DNA from 2 places in the Cellulomonas sp. P4_H12 genome. Region 2 is predicted to be linked to the other one. Evidence: predicted binding sites of a transcription regulator. Region 2 holds the regulator's gene; the other holds the start of a gene.

Region 1 (3,405 bases), on a different contig from region 2:
GGGCAGGTTGCAGACCTCAGCGATGGAACGGCCACCGACCTTGACGGCGAGCACCTCGGGCTTGAGGCGCGCACCCTCGCACACGGGGCACGGGACCTCGCGCATGAAGGCCTCGTACTTCTCCTTGCTCCAGTCCGAGTCCGTCTCGTTGTGCCGGCGCTCGAGGAACGTGATGACGCCCTCGAACCCGGTCGAGTACTGCCGCTCACGACCCCAGCGGTTCTTGTAGCGGACCTTCACCTCGTGGTTCTGACCGTGCAGCACCGCGTCCTTGGCCCGCTGCGGCAGCGCGCGCCACGGCACCGACGTCGAGAAGCCCATGTCGGCGGCGAGCGCGCTGAGCACCCGGCCGAAGTACTCGCTCGAGATCTGCGACCACGGGGCGACCGCGCCGTCGTCCAGCGACAGGTCCTCGTCCGGGACGACCAGGTCGGGGTCCACCTCGAGGCGCGAGCCGATGCCGGTGCACTCGGGGCACGCGCCGTACGGGGCGTTGAACGAGAACGTGCGCGGCTCGATCTCGTCGAGGGTGAGCACGTGGTCGTTCGGGCACGCGCGGTGCTCCGAGAACCGACGCTCGCGGTTGAGGTCGTCGATGTCGGCGTCGACCAGCTCGACGACCAGGAGGCCGCCGGCCAGGCCGAGCGCGGTCTCCACGGAGTCGGTGAGCCGGCGCTGCACGCCCTCGCGCGCGACGAGGCGGTCGATGACCACCTCGATGTCGTGCTTGAGCTTCTTCTCCAGCGCGGGCGGCTCGGTGAGCTGCACGACCTCGCCGTCGACGCGGGCGCGGGCGAAGCCCTTGGCCTGCAGCTCCTTGAAGAGGTCGGCGTACTCGCCCTTGCGGCCGCGCACGACCGGCGCGAGGACCTGGTACCGCGTCCCCTCGGGGAGCTCGAGCAGCCGGTCCACGATCTGCTGCGGGGTCTGGGCGGTGACGCGCTCCCCGCAGACCGGGCAGTACTGCGTGCCCGCGCGCGCGTAGAGCAGGCGCAGGTAGTCGTAGACCTCGGTGATGGTCCCGACCGTCGACCGCGGGTTGCGGTTGGTCGACTTCTGGTCGATGGACACCGCCGGCGAGAGGCCCTCGATGAAGTCGACGTCGGGCTTGTCCATCTGCCCGAGGAACTGGCGCGCGTACGCCGACAGCGACTCGACGTAGCGCCGCTGGCCCTCCGCGAAGATCGTGTCGAACGCCAAGGACGACTTCCCCGAACCGGACAGACCGGTGAACACAATGAGCTTGTCGCGCGGGAGATCGAGGTCGACGTTCCGAAGGTTGTGCTCGCGGGCGCCCTGCACCACCAGTCGTTCGTTCACGGCGGGGAGTCTACGTGGCGCCACCGACAATCGCACATCTGTTCGACGTGAGCGAACGCACATCCGGCCCGACGTGCCGCTCCCCCGCCGCGGCGTCATGCTTCGCTCGTGGACAGACCCGACGCCGCCGTCGACCCGCCGCTGGTGCCCATCGAGGACTACGCCGTGCTCGGGGACGGGAAGACCGCCGCGCTCGTCTCGCGCCGCGGCTCGGTCGACTGGATGTGCCTGCCCACGTTCGACTCCGCCGCCTGCTTCGCCCGTCTGCTCGGCACCCCGGACAACGGGCGGTGGCTGCTCAGCGTGCGGGACGCCACCACGGTGACCCGGCGCTACCTGGACGACTCCTTCGTCCTGGAGACCACGTACGAGACGGCCGACGGGACGGCGGTGGCCCAGGAGACCATGCCGCTCAACGACGGCCGCGCCGACCTCGTGCGGCGGCTCGTCTGCACCCGCGGCACCGTCGAGGTCGAGCATGAGTGGGTCGTGCGGTTCGGGTACGGGGCCGTCGAGCCCTGGGTGCGGCGCATCACCGACGACGCCGGCGACGACGCCATCCGCGCGATCGCCGGTCCGGACTCCCTGCTGCTCCGCGGCGACCGGCTGCCCGTGCCCGACGACCACCGGCACGCGGACCGGTTCACGCTGCGCGAGGGCCAGTCCGTCGAGCTGGCCCTGACCTGGACGCGGTCCTGGGACCCGGTGCCGCCGCGGCTGACCATCGAGGACCGGATCGACAGCACCCGGATCAGCTGGGGCCTGTGGGCGCGCAGCTGCGCGTACACGGGCTCGTACCGCGAGGCCGTGGTCCGGTCCCTGCTGGTGCTGCGGATGCTCACCGACTCGGAGACCGGCGGCATCGTGGCGGCGGCGACCACCTCGCTGCCCGAGGACTTCGGCGGCGAGCGCAACTGGGACTACCGCTTCTGCTGGCTGCGCGACGCCGCCATGACGCTCGAGGCGCTGCTCGAGCACGGCTACCGCGTGGAGGCGACCGAGTGGCGCGACTGGCTGCTGCGAGCGGTCGCCGGCAACCCCGCGGACCTCCAGATCATGTACGGCATCGACGGAGGGCGTGACCTGCCGGAGCGCGAGCTGGACCACCTCGCGGGGTACGCGGGATCGACGCCGGTCCGCATCGGCAACGCCGCCGTGGGCCAGGTGCAGAACGACGTGCTCGGCGAGGTGATGTGCGCGCTCGAGCTGGCCCGGGCGGCCGGTCTCGTCGAGACCGACGACTCCTGGTCCCTGCAGCGCCGGCTGGTCGACGACCTGCTCACGCGCTGGCGCGAGCCCGACCGCGGCATCTGGGAGGTCCGCGGCGACCCGCAGCACTTCACGCACTCCAAGGTCATGGCCTGGGCCGCGGTCGACCGCGCGGTCCGCGCGATCGAGAAGCACGGCCTCGACGGCCCGGTGGACCGGTGGCGCGAGGAGCGCGAGGCCATCCACGCGGACGTCCTCGCCCACGCCTGGGACGCCGAGCGCGGCACGTTCGTCCAGGCGTACGGCGCGGCGCACACCGATGCGGCACTGCTCCAGATGACGCAGGTCGGGTTCCTGCCGGCCGACGACCCCCGCATCGTCTCCACCCTCGCCATGATCCGCGCCGAGCTCGAGGTCGCGCCCGGCCTGCTGCGCCGCTACCGCACGGAGCACACCGACGACGGGGTTCCCGGTGACGAGCACGCGTTCCTCGCGTGCTCGTTCTGGCTCGCCGACGCCCTCGCCCGGGCCGACGACGTCGCCGGCTCGACCAAGGTGCTCGACATCCTCGTCGGCCTGGCCAACGACGTGGGGCTGCTGGCGGAGCAGTACGACCCCGGGGGCCGCCGGATGGCGGGGAACTTTCCGCAGGCCCTGTCGCACCTGGCGCTGGTCCGCGCGGTGCACAGCCACGACCTCGCGCTCGAGCGGGCCGCCGGATGACCGACGACGTGCTCGAGATCCGCCGAACGTCCGTGGGCCCGATGGACAACAACGCCTACCTGCTGACGTGCCGTGTCACCGGCGCGCAGCTGTTGGTCGACGCCGCCGACGACGCCGACCGGCTGCTCGCCCTGGTCGCCGAGGGGACGGGGA
Region 2 (3,405 bases):
CGTCCCGATCCTCGTGCAGGGCGACGACCAGCTGCCGACCCTGGTCTCGCAGTTCATCGCCGACGAGCCCACGTGCCTGTTCGGCACGCTGTCGCTCTGGCAGGGCGTCGACGTCCCGGGCGCGACGTGCCGCCTCGTGCTCATCGACCGCATCCCGTTCCCGCGCCCCGACGACCCGGTGAGCTCCGCCCGCTCCGACGCCATCGAGGCGGCGGGCGGCAACGGCTTCCTCGCCGTCTCGGCCACGCACGCGGCCCTGCTGCTCGCCCAGGGCGCCGGCCGCCTGATCCGGACCAGCGAGGACCGCGGGGTGGTCGCAGTGCTCGACCCCCGCCTCGCGACCGCCGGGTACGGCAGCTTCCTCACCCGGTCGCTGCCCGACTTCTGGCGGACCACCGACCGCGCCGTCGCCGTCTCCGCCCTGCGGCGGCTCGCCACGTCCGGATAGCCTCGACGGATCGACCACGGGGAGGACCACATGACGGAGAGCCTGGACATGGACGAGGTCGGCATGAGCCCGTTCCGGAGCGCCCGGCGCACGTCGAAGCTCGCGATCGTGGGCGCGGGGGCCGTCGGATCGACCATGGCCTACGCCGCGCTGATGCGCGGTGCGGCTCGTTCCGTCGCGCTCTACGACATCGACACGGCGAAGGTCGAGGCCGAGGCGCTCGACCTGGGGCACGGCATCCAGTTCATGCCGATGGCGCAGGTGGTGGGTTCCGACGACATCGCCGTGTGCGCGGACGCGGACGTCGTGATGTTCACCGCGGGGGCCAAGCAGAAGCCCGGCCAGTCCCGGCTCGAGCTCGCGGAGGCGACCATCGGGCTGGTCCGCACGGTGCTGCCCGCGCTCGTCGACGTCGCCCCCGACGCGGTCTACGTCATGGTGACCAACCCCGTGGACGTCGTCACCTACGCGGCGCTCAAGATCTCCGGGCTGCCGCCGGCCCAGCTGTTCGGGTCGGGCACGGTCCTCGACTCCTCGCGGCTGCGCTACCTGATCGCCCAGCACACGGGCGTCGCCGTGCAGAACGTGCACGCCTATATCGCCGGCGAGCACGGTGACACCGAGCTCCCGCTGTGGGGGTCCGCGAGCATCGGCTCCGTGCCGCTGCTCGAGTGGACCGGCACGGGTGGCTCCGGACCGCTCACCGCCGACGTCCGGGAGGCCATCACCCGCGAGGTGGTGGAGTCCGCCTACCGGATCATCGAGGGCAAGGGCGCGACGAACTACGCGGTCGCGCTGGCCGGGTCCCGGATCATCGAGGCCGTCGTCAAGGACGAGGGCCGCGTGCTGCCCGTCTCGTCGTTGCTCGACGACTTCCACGGGATCAGCGACGTCTGCCTGTCGGTGCCCGCCATCGTCGGGGCGCACGGTGTGGGCGAGCGTCTGCCGGTGCCGCTGTCCGACGAGGAGCTCGCCGGCCTGCGGACCTCGGCCGAGGCGGTGCGCTCGGTCGCCCGGAAGTTCGGCTTCTGACCCGCCGGGCCGCGGCTCGTCGGCCCGGCGGAGAGGTCAGAGGCTGCGCAGGACGCTCACCACGCGGCCGAGGATCGTCGACTCGTCGCCCGGGATCGGCGAGTACGCCGGGTTGTGCGGCATGAGCCAGACGTGCCCGTCGATGCGCTTGAGCGTCTTCACCGTCGCCTCGCCGTCGATCATGGCGGCGACGATCTCGCCCTGCTCGGCGACGGGCTGCCGCCGGACCACGACCCAGTCGCCGTCGCAGATGGCGGCGTCGATCATCGAGTCGCCGCTGACCTTGAGCAGGAACAGGTCGCCGTCCCCCACCAGCTGACGGGGGAGCGGGAACACGTCCTCGACCACCTGCTCGGCGAGGATGGGACCGCCCGCGGCGATCCGACCGACGACCGGGACGTAGGACGGCGCGGGCATCCGCTCGCCCTCGACCTGCTCCGGGAAGCTGGAGCGGCTGCCGTCCGGCGCGGTCCACGTGCCGACACCGCGCGAGTCGTCGGCGTGCACGACCTCGATGGCGCGGGGGCGGTTCGGGTCCCGGCGCAGGTAGCCCTTGCGCTCGAGGGCCGTGAGCTGGTGCTTGACGCTGGACGGGCTGGTCAGGCCCACGGCCTCGCCGATCTCGCGCATGCTCGGCGGGTACCCGCGGGACTCGACGGACGACCGGATCGTGTCGAGCACGAGCCGCTGGCGTGCCGTGAGGCCGTCCGGACCCGGCGCGCTGTCGGGCAGCGCGTGGATCGTCGCCAGGTCCTGCTCGGGCTGGGACGTGTCCCGTGAGTCCGTCACTGCGCTCCTCCTCCGTAGGGCGGCCGCCTCTCGGCCCGCTCCGCCTCCGCCTGCTGCAGCGCCGCACCAGCGCCCTGACCTGGTCTGACGGGAGATCCCGGCGGCCGTGTCAGTGGCTCGTGGTGCGCTTGTGCTGCATCGCCAGCCTAGGGATGTCGGGACCGAAGATCAAACATCTGTTCGATCGTGTCTCGACAGTGTCACCGGATGCTGGTAGACATCGTACAGACGTTCGACGAACAGGCGTTCGACGATCAGCGGTACCCCGGGCGACCGGGCCGAGCAGGAACGAGAGACGTGATGAGCGCGATGGTGATGGGACCCGCGACGAGCTTCGCGACGCCGAGCACCCGGGCGGTCGGCACCCCCCGGAGGTCCGCGGCCTCCCGGGCGCCCCACCTCCAGCTGGTCGTCACCCCGACGGCCGCCGCCGCTCCTGCCGCACGTCCCGCTCCGTCGGCGCGCGCCCATCTGCGGCTCACCACCCGCGGCCGCGTGGTCCTCTGGGTCCTCGCCGCGGCCGTCGTCGCGCTCGTGTCCCTCCTCGGCAGCCGCGCCGCGGCGGACGGGCCCGTCGGGGCGCAGGAGGTCGTGCGGCACGTCGTGCAGCCGGGGGAGACCATGTGGCAGATCGCCGCGGGCGTCGCCGGGCCCTCGGACGACGTCCGCGACGTCGTGGTCGACCTCGTCCGCCTCAACGAGCTGCCCGACTCCGGGTTGATGGCCGGTCAGGTGATCGTGGTCCCTGCCGACTGAGGCGCCGAGCGGGCTCGCACCGCCGCAAGGAGCCGAGGGGAAGTCGGTTCGCGGCCAGGCACGGCGGCGTCGCCGCGAGGGCGGTCATCTCCGGATGGCGGCCCTCGCGGCACTCCCGTCGGGGGACGCCGTGGCGGCGACCTTGCACCTGCGCAGAGCGTGGCCTAGCGTCACGGGGGCGTTCACGACGCCACCGCCGCCGTCCGAGCTCTCGGCCGGGCGCGCCAGCTCGAAGGGGACCACGGTGCACTGTCCGTTCTGCCGTCACCCGGACTCGCGGGTCGTCGACTCGCGGACGTCGGACGACGGGTCGACCATCCGGCGCCGCCGCCAGTGCCCGCACTGCAACCGTCGGTTCACCACGGTCGAGACCGCGAGCC

What was found. Region 2 encodes LexA, which represses DNA repair genes until DNA is damaged. Its sites were predicted from a motif close to TCGAACANNTGTTCGA; they were not measured.
Region 1: the regulator LexA is predicted to act here: its motif matches at 1,351-1,366, upstream of uvrA (excinuclease ABC subunit UvrA).

The regions. Positions count from the first base shown of each region.
Region 1 is NZ_JBFUKJ010000007.1:23,921-27,325, forward strand. Features, by position in the region: gene uvrA (excinuclease ABC subunit UvrA) at 1-1,320, opposite strand, end outside; gene AC1DQC_RS05440 (glycoside hydrolase family 15 protein) at 1,429-3,252, shown strand; gene AC1DQC_RS05445 (MBL fold metallo-hydrolase) at 3,249-3,405, shown strand, end outside.
Region 2 is NZ_JBFUKJ010000005.1:22,498-25,902, reverse strand. Features, by position in the region: gene AC1DQC_RS04245 (ATP-dependent DNA helicase) at 1-448, shown strand, start outside; gene AC1DQC_RS04240 (L-lactate dehydrogenase) at 479-1,480, shown strand; gene lexA (transcriptional repressor LexA) at 1,517-2,230, opposite strand; gene AC1DQC_RS04230 (LysM peptidoglycan-binding domain-containing protein) at 2,570-3,025, shown strand; gene nrdR (transcriptional regulator NrdR) at 3,270-3,405, shown strand, end outside.